2 linked regions of the Natranaerobius thermophilus JW/NM-WN-LF genome follow. The protein of the gene in region 2 interacts with the protein of the main gene of each other region in a pairwise test. Links are inferred from orthologs where the notes say so. Each region holds a gene or a part of one and is shown on either strand. Other genes may lie near its edges. The genes, in order: ndk and NTHER_RS02320.

The links.
Region 1: the proteins of NTHER_RS02320 (region 2) and ndk interact in binary tests that used the Escherichia coli proteins (3 or more experiments, as listed by UniProt). The link is inferred for Natranaerobius thermophilus JW/NM-WN-LF from one-to-one orthologs.

The regions. Positions count from the first base shown.
Region 1 is NC_010718.1:1,679,007-1,686,024, forward strand. What follows is about bases 1,881-4,589. They hold ndk (nucleoside-diphosphate kinase), read right to left. Parts: upstream 3,591-4,589; coding sequence 3,171-3,590; downstream 1,881-3,170. Other genes in these bases: NTHER_RS08110 (CheR family methyltransferase), read right to left, coding at 2,343-3,125; NTHER_RS08120 (phytoene desaturase family protein), read right to left, coding at 3,737-4,589. Outside these bases: NTHER_RS15630 (DNA-directed RNA polymerase subunit beta), read left to right, coding at 1-75; NTHER_RS08085 (Mur ligase family protein), read left to right, coding at 112-1,734; more of NTHER_RS08120, read right to left, coding at 4,590-5,272; NTHER_RS08125 (MATE family efflux transporter), read right to left, coding at 5,361-6,752. UniProt on the Escherichia coli protein: Major role in the synthesis of nucleoside triphosphates other than ATP. The ATP gamma phosphate is transferred to the NDP beta phosphate via a ping-pong mechanism, using a phosphorylated active-site intermediate.
Region 2 is NC_010718.1:453,886-461,002, reverse strand. What follows is about bases 1,325-4,132. They hold NTHER_RS02320 (5-formyltetrahydrofolate cyclo-ligase), read right to left. Parts: upstream 3,128-4,132; coding sequence 2,522-3,127; downstream 1,325-2,521. Other genes in these bases: proS (proline--tRNA ligase), read right to left, coding at 3,277-4,132; NTHER_RS02325 (DUF401 family protein), read right to left, coding at 1,325-2,402. Also shown: NTHER_RS02335 (DUF58 domain-containing protein), read right to left, coding at 1-123; NTHER_RS02330 (AAA family ATPase), read right to left, coding at 129-1,079; more of NTHER_RS02325, read right to left, coding at 1,155-1,324; more of proS, read right to left, coding at 4,133-4,728; NTHER_RS02310 (polysaccharide deacetylase family protein), read left to right, coding at 5,221-6,369; NTHER_RS02305 (ATP-grasp domain-containing protein), read right to left, coding at 6,455-7,117. UniProt on the Escherichia coli protein: Involved in the removal of 5-formyltetrahydrofolate.

The sequences.
Region 1 (7,018 bases), 1.2 Mb from region 2 along the record:
ATTGGAGATAGTCCAGCAGGGCTTTTTGACCCTGAAACCTGGAGAACTTTTATTCATAGGTTGAGATCTTTTTAAACTCAACGAAGATTATTATACTCTGAGGTGAATAATATGCCTGATAATGTTAGTTTAAGGGCTTTAATAGAAAATTATCCTATAAAAAGCATAGTCATGCCTGGTAATTCTGGAAATATTAAGCAAGCCCTAGACGATATCAAAATATCCGGTTTAAATTATCATTCCCAAAATGTTTCCCAAAATGAGTTATTTTTTTGTTTAACGGGCCATCAATACGATGGCCATGCTTTTGCAGAAAAAGCCTACAACAAAGGGGCAGTTGCATTAATAGTTGAGCGAGAAATCCCCCATATTCCTCTCTTGCAAGTAGTAGTTGAAAATTCAAGACGAGCCCTTTCTCATCTTAGTGCTAAGTTTTATCAACATCCTTCCAAGTCTATGAATATGATAGGAATTACTTCTACTAATGGTAAAACAACTACCACTTACATGATTGATCAAATTCTTAGCAGCAACAAACCCACGGGCTTATTGGGAACTGTTATAGTAAAATTAGGAGAAGAGACAAAGGAATCGGATTTAACCACCCCTGAATCTTTAGATCTCCAAAGATACTTAGCTTCTATGAAAAGAAAAAATATCAATTATTGTACTATGGAAGTATCTTCTTCAGGATTAGAACTGGAACGGGTTTCTGCCGTGGACTATGATATCGCTATAATTAATAACATCTCGAGGGACCATATTGACCAACACGGCTCTTTCGAAAACTATTTTGCAGCTAAACAGCGTTTAGTAGAAGAAATTCAGGAAGATAAAAGGGCTGTTATTAATGTTGATTGTGAAAATGCCTGTAAAATGATTAATTACACTAAAGCGAAAGTTATAACTTATAGTGTAAAAGGCATAGATGCTACAATTGGAATTGACAATCTGGATTTATCATCAGGAAGTGCCAGTTTTGATCTAGTTATCAATAGAGGTTTCTCTACTCTATCGGGCAAATGGATAAAACCAGGTCGATTTAAAATCAAATTAAAAGTATTGGGCCTTCATAATGTCTATAATGCTACTTCTGCTGCTATATCGACATTATTATTGGATGAACCTATAACTCGGATACAGTCAGAGCTGGCTAAATTTTCAGGTGTAGAACGCAGATTCCAACTGATATTTGACAAAAAATTCAAAATTATAGATGATCACTTTGCCAATCCCGGAAATATTGAAGTCACCATGGAAACCCTAGGAAAGATGGATTTTAATAACCTAAAAATTTTATATGCCATTAGAGGTGGTAGAGGTAAGACTGTTAATGAGGAAAATACTAAGGCTTTAATTAAATGGCTAAAAAAATTAAACCTTCAAGAAGTTTATGTAACATCAAGTGATGAAATAGTGGGAATTGAGAATAAAGTTACGATGACAGAAAGAGATACCACCCTTTCTCTTTTGAAATCAGCTGGAATAAGGGTTAGATATTTCTCTCAACTAAGATCAGCTATTAAGTCTGTTATTATTGAAAGACATTTACAAACTGGCGATGTTCTCTTACTAGCTGGATGTCAAGGTATGGATCCGGGTGCTAGACTAGTTTTAAATTTAATATACAATAGACTAACCAAAAATCAGCAAAAATACTGGGGTGACGAGATCTTAGCGCCTTTAAAGCATAGGGTCGCAGGTATGAATTGTAATATTTCTAAGCCGATATAATTTTTTTAAAATTTTTGATTCAATAAATCCCTTGACTATATTTATTGCATGAGTTATACTAATAAATGTCGCGGCGGGATAAAATAATTCTGCGGCAAGACAACAACAATATGGGGCTGTAGTGAAGTGGCTCAACACGCCGGCCTGTCACGCCGGAGACCGCGGGTTCGAATCCCGTCAGCCCCGCCAACAAGCTGACGTGGCTCAATTGGCTAGAGCAGCTGACTTGTAATCAGCAGGTTGTGGGTTCGAGTCCCACCGTCAGCTCCATTTTTTATTTTAAATTTATTTGGAGAGGTACCCGAGTTTGGCCAAAGGGGGCAGACTGTAAATCTGCTGGCGCAAGCCTTCGGAGGTTCGAATCCTCCCCTCTCCACCATTAATTTAATTACTAACAAAAGTATAAAATTAAAAATATAGATTATAATATCTAATGTATACTAAATCGTTGGGGCGTAGCCAAGTGGTAAGGCACGGGGTTTTGGTCCCCGGACTCGCAGGTTCGATCCCTGCCGCCCCAGCCAATTAATTATACTAAACGTAAAATAGCCCGATTACCGGGCTATTTTTTTATGTTTAAATATTATTTTTAGTAGTGAATTCAAAACTTATTTTTGATAGAAAAATGTGGCTATTGATTGAAATCCTAATTTACTGGCGTTAAATATTTGTTCAGTACTCCCTACAAATAAGACTCCCCCGGGAGCTAAAGCTTGGTAGAAATTTTTATATAGAATGCTTTTTGCTTCTTCCGTGAAGTAGATCATAACATTACGACAAAGTATGAGATCGAAGTTTTTATCATATGGGTCTTTTAAGAGATTGTGTTTTTTAAAATTGACACATTTTTTTATTTCGTCCTTAACGTGATATAGTTTATCTTCTTGATTAAAATATTTAAATAATCTGTCAGAGTTCACCTCTTTAATTCTTTCTTCTGAATAAACTCCTTTACGTGCTTGATTCAAAACAGTTTCATCTAGGTCAGTAGCTAAAATATCAAATTGTGATGGTGGAAAAAACTCTTTTAGAACCATCGCCAGAGAATATGGCTCTTCTCCTGTCGAACATGCAGCACTCCAAATTTTTAATTTCTCATCCTTCCCCTTTTGTTTAATTATTTTAGGTAAGATAGTTTCTTCTAATACATTCCATCTTTGGGGATTCCTAAAAAATTCTGATACGTTAATTGTAATCCGATCTAAAAATTCTCTATAAAGTTTTTCGTCCCTTTGTAATGCCAACCAATAGTCATCATAAGATGAGTATCCTCGTTTACTCATTAATGTTGTTAATCGCCTTTTCATCTGTTTTTGTTTATATTGATTAAGATCAATTCCTGTTTTTTGATAAACTTTAGATTTAAATGTTTCAAAAGCTGTATCAGTCAATTATGAATCTCTCCTCTCCCTACTGATCATACTCAGTTCTATGCATTAGTTCGTCGGTCGAAAAAATAAATTAATTTCTCTTTTTGCAGTATCTTCACTATCAGACCCGTGAACTAAGTTATAAGTTATATCTAAAGCTAAATCACCTCTAATGGTACCTGGTGCAGCTTTTTTAGGGTCCGTATCCCCTATCAACTTACGAACAACCTCAATGACATTATCTCCCTCCCATACCATAGCAACCACTGGTCCACTTGTTATGTAATTGATTAAATCGTTAAAAAAGGGTTTGTCCCTATGTTCTTGATAATGGGTTTGGGCTAACTCTTTAGAGACTTCTAACATGGTTATCTTCCTTAAGTTCAATCTCTTATTCTCTAGTCGAGAAATTATCTCTCCGACTAATCCCCTCTCTACCCCATCGGGTTTAACCATAACAAAGGTTTGTTCATTTTGTGATGACATTCAAAAAACCTCCTTAACTGTTATGTAGGATTAGTGTTTAAAATTGTGTCTCGCTGTCTTTTTAATAATTATAACCAATAGTGTTTCATTAAATTGTAACTCATTTTTTATGTACCTGCAAATATTCTTAATCACCATTGTCTTTTTTAATCTTCTTCTTGGAAATGTGAAACCGGTGGATTTACTAGTTCAGGTGGTTCAATCCCATATTTTTTTATTATTTCGTGCGCTACACTTCGACCAGCTTCGTAAGTTAAAGCCAGGTTATTTCCAGATATAGCTAAAGAGCCTGTTATCCATAAATTGTTCCAAAACGTGAGGTTATTATTCACATTTATACCAAGTATTTCTTTTAAATTTGAAATTTTACCGAAACATGCCCCATAGGGGCTATTAAAGTTTTCGTACCAATCTTGGGGAGACTTAATATCTTGAAACTCAATATACTTTTCAATGTCTTTGATTTCTAAATGTTTTTCAACACAGTTAATTATCTTAGTTTGTAATTTTTTAATCAATATTTCATTCCAGTTAATATTAGTGTTCAAATTAGGTACAGCGACGGACAACTGCATTACAGACCTATCGCCCTCTGCCAAACTAGGATCTGTTACACAAGGGTTTTGGACGGATATAATAGGATCTTCTGGTATCTCACCTTTATTAAGTTCTTCAAAGGTATCCCAGAAATTTTCAGGGACAATTATGCTGTGATGCATGAGATTATAGAAAGTTTTTGATAATCCCAGGTACATAACCATTTTTGAGTATGAATAGTTTACATCACTAGACACTTTCAGATCCTTTTTTCTTTCCGACTTATTGACTAACTTCATTATATGATTCAAATCGTTTGTAGCACATATCACTTCATCGAGCTCTTTGGACGAACCGTCTTTTAAAACAATTTCCTTAGCTTGATTGTCACTTGTGTTTATTTGTTTTACTTCACAATTTAAATAAATTTGCCCTCCCAACTCTTCAATGACCTTTCCCATAGCTTTTGATAATTTATTTAGCCCTCCCATCACATGAAAAACACCCATACTATATTCAAGATATGAGAGAATGCTATATAATGAAGGGCATTTATGAAAGGATCTACCAACATATTTAGTCTGAAATGTAAAACCAAATTTTACCTTGTCATTCTCAAAATACTGTTCTAAATCTTTCCAAAAATTAGTGAATGGTTTGAGATGTGCAAAATTACTAATTAAATTCCATTTTGGTAAGTTTTTAAAATTAGAGTAACCAGCTCTGAGAGCATAAAAAAGATTTTCATATTTTTTACTATTGTCATCTAAGAATTTATCCAGTCCGGAAACATCGGCACTGCTAAACTGATGAATATTTTCTTTTAATCGCTTATAGTTTCTGCGAGGATATAACCTGGAACCATCTTGATATATTATCTGATAAAAAGGTTCTAATAACTTTAAATCTACATAATTATGCAGATTTTTATTGCACTGCCAAAAAATATCTTCAAGAACAAAAGGCATTATAAAATAAGTTGGGCCTAAATCAAAGGTGAATTTTCCGTCTTGGTCATTCATAACACTACATTTTCCACCAATCTGAGTATTTTTTTCATAGATAGATACTTGAAAACCTTTTGAAGCTAATAACATTCCGGCAGCTAAACCGCTTGGACCTGCTCCAACAATACCAACACGCAAAGAAATCTCTCCTCCATAATTTTTAACACTTGATACAATAATCATTAAAAATGTCAATGACATCTCAAGTTAAATTATACCACTTATGCTAGTAATTTTTAATATTTTCGGCTCTTTTCCTCACTACAGTTTTAAATTTATAAGTCAGAATAACAGCTGAGATAACTTGTGTAACTGCAATGGCTAACCAAATACCTTTACTTTGCATCCCCATACTGAAAGTAAAAATGTATGCCAGAGGCACTCTAGCTCCTACTCCTGTTAATGCAGCAATTATAAAAGGTGTTTTTGCGTCCCCGGCTCCTTGCATTCCTCTTGAAAAGACAATTCCCAAAGCATGAACAGGCATAACAAGAGAAAGTGTTTTTAATAATGAGTCACCGATTTTAATTACAGATAAATCTTTAACGAAAAACTTTAATAGTTCAGGTGCGAAAACTCGTGTAAGAATAGCTGTGAAAGTAATAACCATTGCACCGGTAATTGCACAGGTAAAACCACTAGAGATAGCCCTGTTTTGATCTGAATTCCCCAAATTAACACCTACCATTGAAGCTGCTACAGTTGCTATTGAAGCTGCAGGAAATGTAGTTAAGCCAAATACAACCATTCCTACTGAATATGCAGACACCACATCAGTACCTCCCGGGATACGAGTCATCATCATGATAAGTAAAATATTGCTACTCATCTGAATAAAACCATGTAAAGTAGCTGGTACACCAATTTTAATTATTTTCTTCATAATTGCCAAACGTATCTTAAATAAATCATAAAAGCTGAGAACTAATCCCGAGATTTTTTTGGCTAATTCTCCTATAGCTCTCACAAGTATAACCGCATCAGCCAATACACTACCAACTGCAGCACCCGTTAATCCCAGAGAAGGGATTGGACCAAGGCCAAAAATAAAAGTATAATTTCCTGATACATTCAAAGCATTAGAAAAAAGATCCATTTTCATCGGAATCCTTGTATCACCTAATCCTTGAAAAATCCCCCAAAGTGGAAACTTGGTTATTAGAACAAAGGAAGCTGCAAACAAAATTTTTAAATAGTTATGGCTTAATTGTAATAATTGTTCTTCTGCTCCGAGTAATAATAAAATATTGTCACCGTATTTTAAACCGATAAAAGTTGTAAAACCAGATAATAATAGAGCTATTAATATAATTTGTCCAATTGCATATAAAGTTCCTGTGTAATTTTTTTCTCCGAAATAATTTGCAACAACTGCAGTAGCACTCATAGATAACCCCATAGCTGGTACAGATACACCCATAAGGACTTGTTGTGCAATTCCTACTGCAGCAATTGCATCAGACCCTAAGACACCTACCATTTTAGTACCCGTAACTCTAACAACATTGTTCACTACTAATTGGATAGTTACAGGCCATGAAAGAAACCAAAGTACTTTTAATAGATTGCCTTCCAAGATTAAATTTCTTCTCTTTTGTTCGCCTAAATCAAATCTCATTTACGCCTCTCCCATTAAACCTATTTTTTCTAATTCCTCACTTTCTAAAACTATCATTATTTATTAATTTTCCATATTATACTTATTTAAAAACCATAATTGTTATTTTTTAATCACATTGAAATAGTTATTAAACAAGAGTAAACTCTTTCTAATCTTGTTTAATCAGGTTAAAGGAGTTTTCCAGAAATTGCTTTTTATTGCTATCAAGTATATAATAGTCTTACTTGAAAACTAATTTTTTTAAAACACTAGTTCGTTAAACT
Region 2 (7,117 bases):
TAATACTATAAACCAAAATAAAATCCAATAAACCGATACACCAGATATAAATGCTAAAATCAACACTGGTACAGGAATAAAAAACACTTGTTTTTTTATAAATCTTACCTTAAATTCTTCCACTTAAATCACCTAAACCTTCCGGTATTACCAGGCACCCTAACTTTATTAATTATATCTTGTATAACCTCCTCGTTTTCTAATCTTTCCAACAGGGCTGCTTGATTTATTACAAGTCTATGACTATAAACTGGATAAATCATCTCTTGAATATCATCGGGAAGAACAAAATTACGGCCTGCAAGACAAGCAGTTGCTTTGGCAGATTTGATTAAGTGTAAAGTTCCTCTGGGGCTAATTCCCAATTCAATTTGTTGATGCTCTCTACTTTCACGAGATAACTCAGTTGCATATTCTAATATACTGTCATCAACGTAAACCTGCTCAATTTCTCGTTGAATTTTTAATAACTCTTCAGGATTCATGATATTTTCAACATAATTTAATGGCTCATAATAAGTAAATTTATTTAAAAGACTTTTTTCTTCATGCTTTGGCGGATATCCTAAAGTAAGCTTCATGGCAAAACGGTCAAGTTGAGATTCGGGCAAGGGAAATGTGCCTTCATACTCTTGTGGGTTTTGAGTTGCCAATACAAAAAACGGTTCAGTCAGATAACGAGTGGTCCCATCTACTGTAACTTGTTGCTCTTCCATGGCTTCAAGAAGAGCTGATTGGGTTTTAGGTGAGGTTCTATTAATTTCATCAGCCAGTAAAATTTGGGTGAATATAGGGCCTGCTTGAAAGTCCCATTCACCAGTTTTATTATTGTAAACTGTTACTCCTGTGATATCTGCCGGAAGTAGATCCGGGGTACATTGTACTCTTCTGAATCGAAAACCAATGGCTTTAGCCAGACCCTTTACTAGTGTGGTTTTTCCTACTCCAGGCACATCTTCAAATAAGATGTGCCCATTAGAGGAAATACCAATAACCAGTTGTCTAATTATTTCCCGTTTCCCCAGAATGGCCTGAGACAAGCTATCAATTAAATTTTCCAGTTTATCAGAGGAATCCATGTAAAAACTCCTTTTAAAAATGGTGGCAGAAGCAATCCTTTATTAATGTAGTTCTGCACTTATAACATAATTCCTTTAAAAAAGTTGCCAGAAAAAAGCTGTTAAGCCTGCTCCAAGAAGCATCATAAGAATCAATGGCACTACATGTAAATACATTCTAAAAAAGGCTACCTCAAAATATTCACGCGTTAATATTAAACACAAATGCATAGGTGATATCAAATAACCAGTTACACCACCGGCAAATAACAATCCCATAAGTGGAACGTATTCAGCGGCAGGAAAGAGAGGGCTTAACACAGGATAGATAATACCAACTCCCGCAATATGATTTGCAGTTAAAAATCCCGTCACAAAAGTAGCAGCCAAAATTAAAATTTCTAAACTAACTCCCAAGGATACCATCCAATTTGCAATCAAATTTATAGCACCCGAAGCTTCAACAAAATCTTTAAATACCATAATTCCAATTATTGCAAGAACCATATTAAAGTTCATTCCTGCTTTTACATATTTAAAACGATTCCTGATTTGTTCCATTATATATTGTTGACCTTCTTTAGTTTCCAAATAATTTATAAAAGCCAAAATAGTTCCTAAAAGTAGTGCAATTGGCAAGTATATATCAAAAAACATTGCCATAAATACTGCTACTAGAATAGGTGAAATGCTTCTGATAAAACTGGTAAAATCACGAATTCGTGAACTACTACTGGAATCAGATTTTTGTTTGTAATCAGTAACACCATAAAAAAGATAATAAAAGCTGACTAGGAAAACTATTATTACTATTGGTAAATTAAACAGTAAAAATTGATGCATTTCTATATCTCCCATTTCTGTTACTAAAATCAACGTTGGATAAAGGGGAAATACAAAATACCATAAATGACGGAAAACAATATTAGCTGCACATAACTTTTCCCGGGAAATATTTATCTTGTCACCAGCTTTCTCAACCATAGGAGCTGACAATACCGCTCCACCTGGTACTGTTAGTAAACCAATTAATGAGGGAAGGAGTACTATCAAGATCCTAATATCTTTAATCAGTCCTCCTAATTTATTCAACATAATATCCAAGCTACCAGTTTCTTTAAGTAAGCTACCTAAAATGCCGATTAAAAACACAATTAATACCAATTTTATAGTCATATCATCCTTGATAGCAGCTAGCAAAGTTCCTCTCACTGTACTTAAAGGCATTTTAGCCATGATAGCAATTACCGCAGATGCTATTAACATTGAAGCTCCTATGGGCACTCTTCTGTAAGTTAGTGACATAATTACGACAAGTCCTAATAAAACACCGGCTACTTCCAAAATCCTTCACCCCTTCTCTAGGCGTGATACTGTAAAATTTTATAAGTGAAATTGAAATTTTACAGCTAACAACATTCAACTTTAAAACAGCCTTACTTTAATGCTACAAAATAATTGACTTATTCTCTTTGCCCTGGAAACGATTTATTAATAAATCGAGTTTGTTTTTCCGTTATGATTGCATGTACTGGCTTATCCCATGAATCGCGTGGAAGTTTTTCAAAAATCTGAAATTCATAAGCCAGGGCTATATTTTTTGTGCTAGGTGCTAAACTATTAATAAATTTATCATAATATCCGCCACCAAAACCCAGGCGATACCCAGACTCATCAAAGGCTACTCCCGGTACTATTACAATATCGATATCAGAAATAGAGACTGATTTTGTAAGCTCAGTTACAGGTTCAGGAATGCCATAAGAACCTGGTTGTAAATCTCTATCTAAATCATTTATTCTTACAGGCTCCATCTCATTAGTCTGTTTAAAAGTTCTGGGAACACAGATACCTACACCTTTGTCTAGTCCATATTTAATTAATGGGTAAGTGTCTACTTCTCCTTTTGTAGCTATGTAAGTCATTATCATAGCTATGTCATCAGTTAAAAATTTAGTTATTAAAGTATTAATAATTTTATCACTGGCAGATCTGCGAAATTTTTCTGTTATACTTTTTCTTTTGGAAGTCATTTGTTTTCTTAACTTTGCTTTAACTTCTTTTCCCAAATTATCACCCCTTCAAATAATATAGTATAAAGTTAAAAAAAGGGGAAGCCCTTATTATATTTAGTAGGACTTCCCCATCATCACTGTTTTAAAATCCCTAAGATCATAGTTATTAGTTATTAAGTCTATTAGTTATCAAGTGTTTTGACTTAATATGCCCTGGCAAAAAACACTTCCTTATTATCGTCATTATGATAGCCACATGCGATACAGCTACCCCCTGTTTCAGCCTCAAAAGGAATAACTCTTATTGTGGCTTTGGTATCATCTTTAACCTTTTCTTCACATGCTTGATTTCCACACCAATAAGCCTTAATCATTCCTCGTTTTTGTTCCAGAATTTGTCCTAGTTCATCTAAACTCGAAGCTGTATGGGTATTTTCTTCTAAAAAGTTCTTAGCTGTTTGAAGCATTTTGTTTTGAATATCCTCAATTAATTCCTCAAGTTTATCTATTAGTTCATCACGTTTAACAAACATTTTTTCATCTGTATCCCGTCTTACAAGGACAACTTGATCTTTTTCTATGTCTTTAGGTCCAATTTCAAGCCTGATAGGTACTCCTTTCATTTCCCATTCATTGAATTTCCAACCAGGAGTATGTTCTTCTCTGTTATCTAATTTAACTCGGAATTTATCTTTAAGCTCTTGATATAGTTTATCGCTTTCTTCCAATACCTGTTCACGCTGTTTTTTAGGTGTAATTGGAACCATTACCAGCTGGTGTGGTGCTACTTTTGGTGGAATTTTTAGGCCACGGTTATCACCATGTACCATAATCAATGCACCTATTAACCTGGTTGAAACACCCCATGAAGTCTGCCAAACATATTTCCGCTCATCATCCTGATCTAAGAAGGTGATATCGAATACCTTAGCAAAGTGTTGACCCAAATTGTGACTGGTACCGGCTTGTAAAGCTCTACCATCTGACATCAAGGCCTCAATACAGAAAGTTCGCAGAGCTCCAGCAAACTTTTCTTTTTCCGATTTCAAGCCATTTAACACAGGAATTGCCATGTCATTTTCAACAAAATCCTTATATACATCAAGCATTTGTAAAGCTTCTTCTTCAGCGTCTTCTTCAGTTCTATGGGCGGTATGTCCTTCTTGCCATAGGAATTCAGAAGTTCTCAAGAAAGGTTTTGTGGATTTTTCCCAGCGAACCACATTGGCCCACTGATTTATTAATACAGGCAGGTCTCTCCATGATTGAATCCAATCGCTGTACATTTCACCAAACATAGCTTCCGAAGTAGGCCTGACAGCTAAAGACTCTGATAGTTCTTCATCTCCACCTTTAGTAATCCAGGCAACTTCAGGAGCAAACCCTTCTACGTGATCTGCTTCCTTTTGTAGTAAAGATTCTGGAATAAATAACGGAAAATAAGCATTTTCGTGACCCGTCTCTTTGATTCTACGATCTAGGCCTTCCTTCATTTTTTCCCAAATTGCATAACCATAGGGTCTAATCACCATACAACCTTTTACAGGAGCGTAATCCACAAGTTTAGTCTTTTTAATCACATCCAGATACCACTGGGAATAGTCTTCAGATTGAGGGGTTATTTCTTTAACGAATTCCTCATTGTTTTTAGACATATGATCCCTCCTTAGTTTCAAAGTCTTATAAATTTAAACTTTGTTTCAGTTGATTGTTGATAACTTAGATTTAGAGTTATCAACTTCAGAATACTAACTCCATAAATTAAAAAAATCCCTCGCCCTCCAGGACGAAAGGATTTCTTCCGCGGTACCACCCGGTTTGGCCACAAGGGACCCTCTTAATTAATAACGGATTGACCCGCTCCCCAGTTTACTCGTTAGGACGGGTTCAAGGGACGAACAGGAAAGACTTCTCAGCTATTAGTCTTCTCTCTGTACCTGTCGAAAATCCTCTACTATTTCCCAACACTGAGGAGTATACCGATTATCACAAGATTTAAAAGTATTATAGCATAATTTTATAGTTACGGTCAATTTTAACAGATTATGATTTCAGCAGGTATTTAGACTCTTAACAGAGAATATTTTCATTGATATACAAGGCAATTCAAACTAAGATAAATTCCAAAAATAGGAGGCTTTTAACAGATGACTAAAAAAACTTTTCAAACCAAGTCATTTTCAAACTTATTAACAGTAATTTTCTGCTTAAGTATGATTACAGTACTGGCAATTCCTTTGATAGGATGTCAGGATGAAGAAACAAAATCTCCAAAGGAGTCACAAGAAGAAACAACAGAAAAAGATGAAAAATCTGAATCTGAAGATAATAAAGAAAAAGATGAATCACAAACAGATGAAAACGAGGAGAACCCTGAAGAAACCATAGACTTTCAAGAGGTTCAACCCAATGAACTGGGAGATGTGATGATTTTAATGTATCATCAAATTGGTGATGAAGAAGACACCTGGCAAAGAACTCGCGAAAATTTCAGAGAAGACCTGGAACGTTTATACGAAAAAGATTATCGACTGGTAAACTTAATGGATGTTGTTAACGGAAATATTGATCTGCCACCGGGAAAAACTCCGGTAGTATTAACATTTGACGATGCTTCAAAGGGACAATTTGGTTATATTGAGGAGGATGGTGAAAAAACCATCGACCCTGATACAGCTGTTGGAATTATCCTAGAAATGAAAGAAAAATACGATGATTTTACTATAGGAGGTACCTTTTACGTCAATTATATACCTGTCCCTTTCAGGGACAAGGAATTATACGAAGAAAAAATAGCTCATCTGGATGAGCTAGGATTTGAAATCGGAAACCATGGATATAATCATCTAAATCTTAAAGATTTAGATGCCCAGGAAATTCAAGAAGAATTGGGACGACCCCATAAAATTACCGAAAATATTATACCTGAATACCAGTTAGAAAGTTTAGCCTTGGCCTTCGGAGCTTGGCCTGGTCAAGATGATCTAAAAGAATTTGTATACTCAGGTGAATACGAAGATATTGAATACGAACATAATGCGGTTTTAAATGTCGGGGCAGAGCCAGCTAACTCCCCTTTCCATAAGGATTTTGATCCCCTGGATTTACCCAGGGTCAGGGCAGATCAAAAGCGCATGGACCAATGGTTATCATACTATGAAAACAACCCGGAAAAAAGATATGTGAGTGATGGCAATCCCGATACTATTACTATTCCTCAAGAACTGAAAGAAGAGTTAAATACGGATTTTAAAGATCACAAAGAACTAGAGATCCAAACTTATACTGTAGACTGATACACACAGAACTGATTCATAAATGTAGCCTAAATGTAATTAGATAAAAACAGCACCTGCTAAAAGCAGGTGCTGTTTTATTTCATTAATTGGCTTCTTTAAGTTCACTATCGAATTCATAACCTAATCTGGATTTTATGTCTCTGTATTTTTCCATTATTTCATCTCTAGAATTACCAGGGACATCAATGATAGCGTATCTAAAGCTTTCTAGGTTTTGTTTATAATCAGATAACTTGCTATTCGCATCAACCAAATTCTTAACTGTTACTTCGGGATACAATTCATTTATCTCTTTCAAGTTTCTTTCCATTGGAATTCTAACTATATTTCTATCTGCAAACTCTCTCAATTCAAAGTTGAAACAATACTTGTATCTTCTTTCAATATTTGTTTGTTCTTCATCAGGTTGTTTGCCTACTGCGAGATCACAAAGGGACTTAACTAAATTAACTCCCTCTACAGATTCAATCATTTTCGCAAATTGAAATGCCATTCTTGAATTAACTTCAATAATATATACCTGTTTTTTATCTTGATCAATTCTTAATTCTACATTGAAGAATGTATTATCCAAACCAAGTCCTTTTACTGCTTGTTCTACTACATTTTTTACTTTTGTATCTAGTTCTTCCGGTAGTTCATAGGGATATTCATGATGGCTGAAACTGATTTTCTCATCCCAAAAAGCCGCTTTAACTAAACCGTAAATTTTGACTTTCCCTTGAAAAATATATCCGTTAACAGT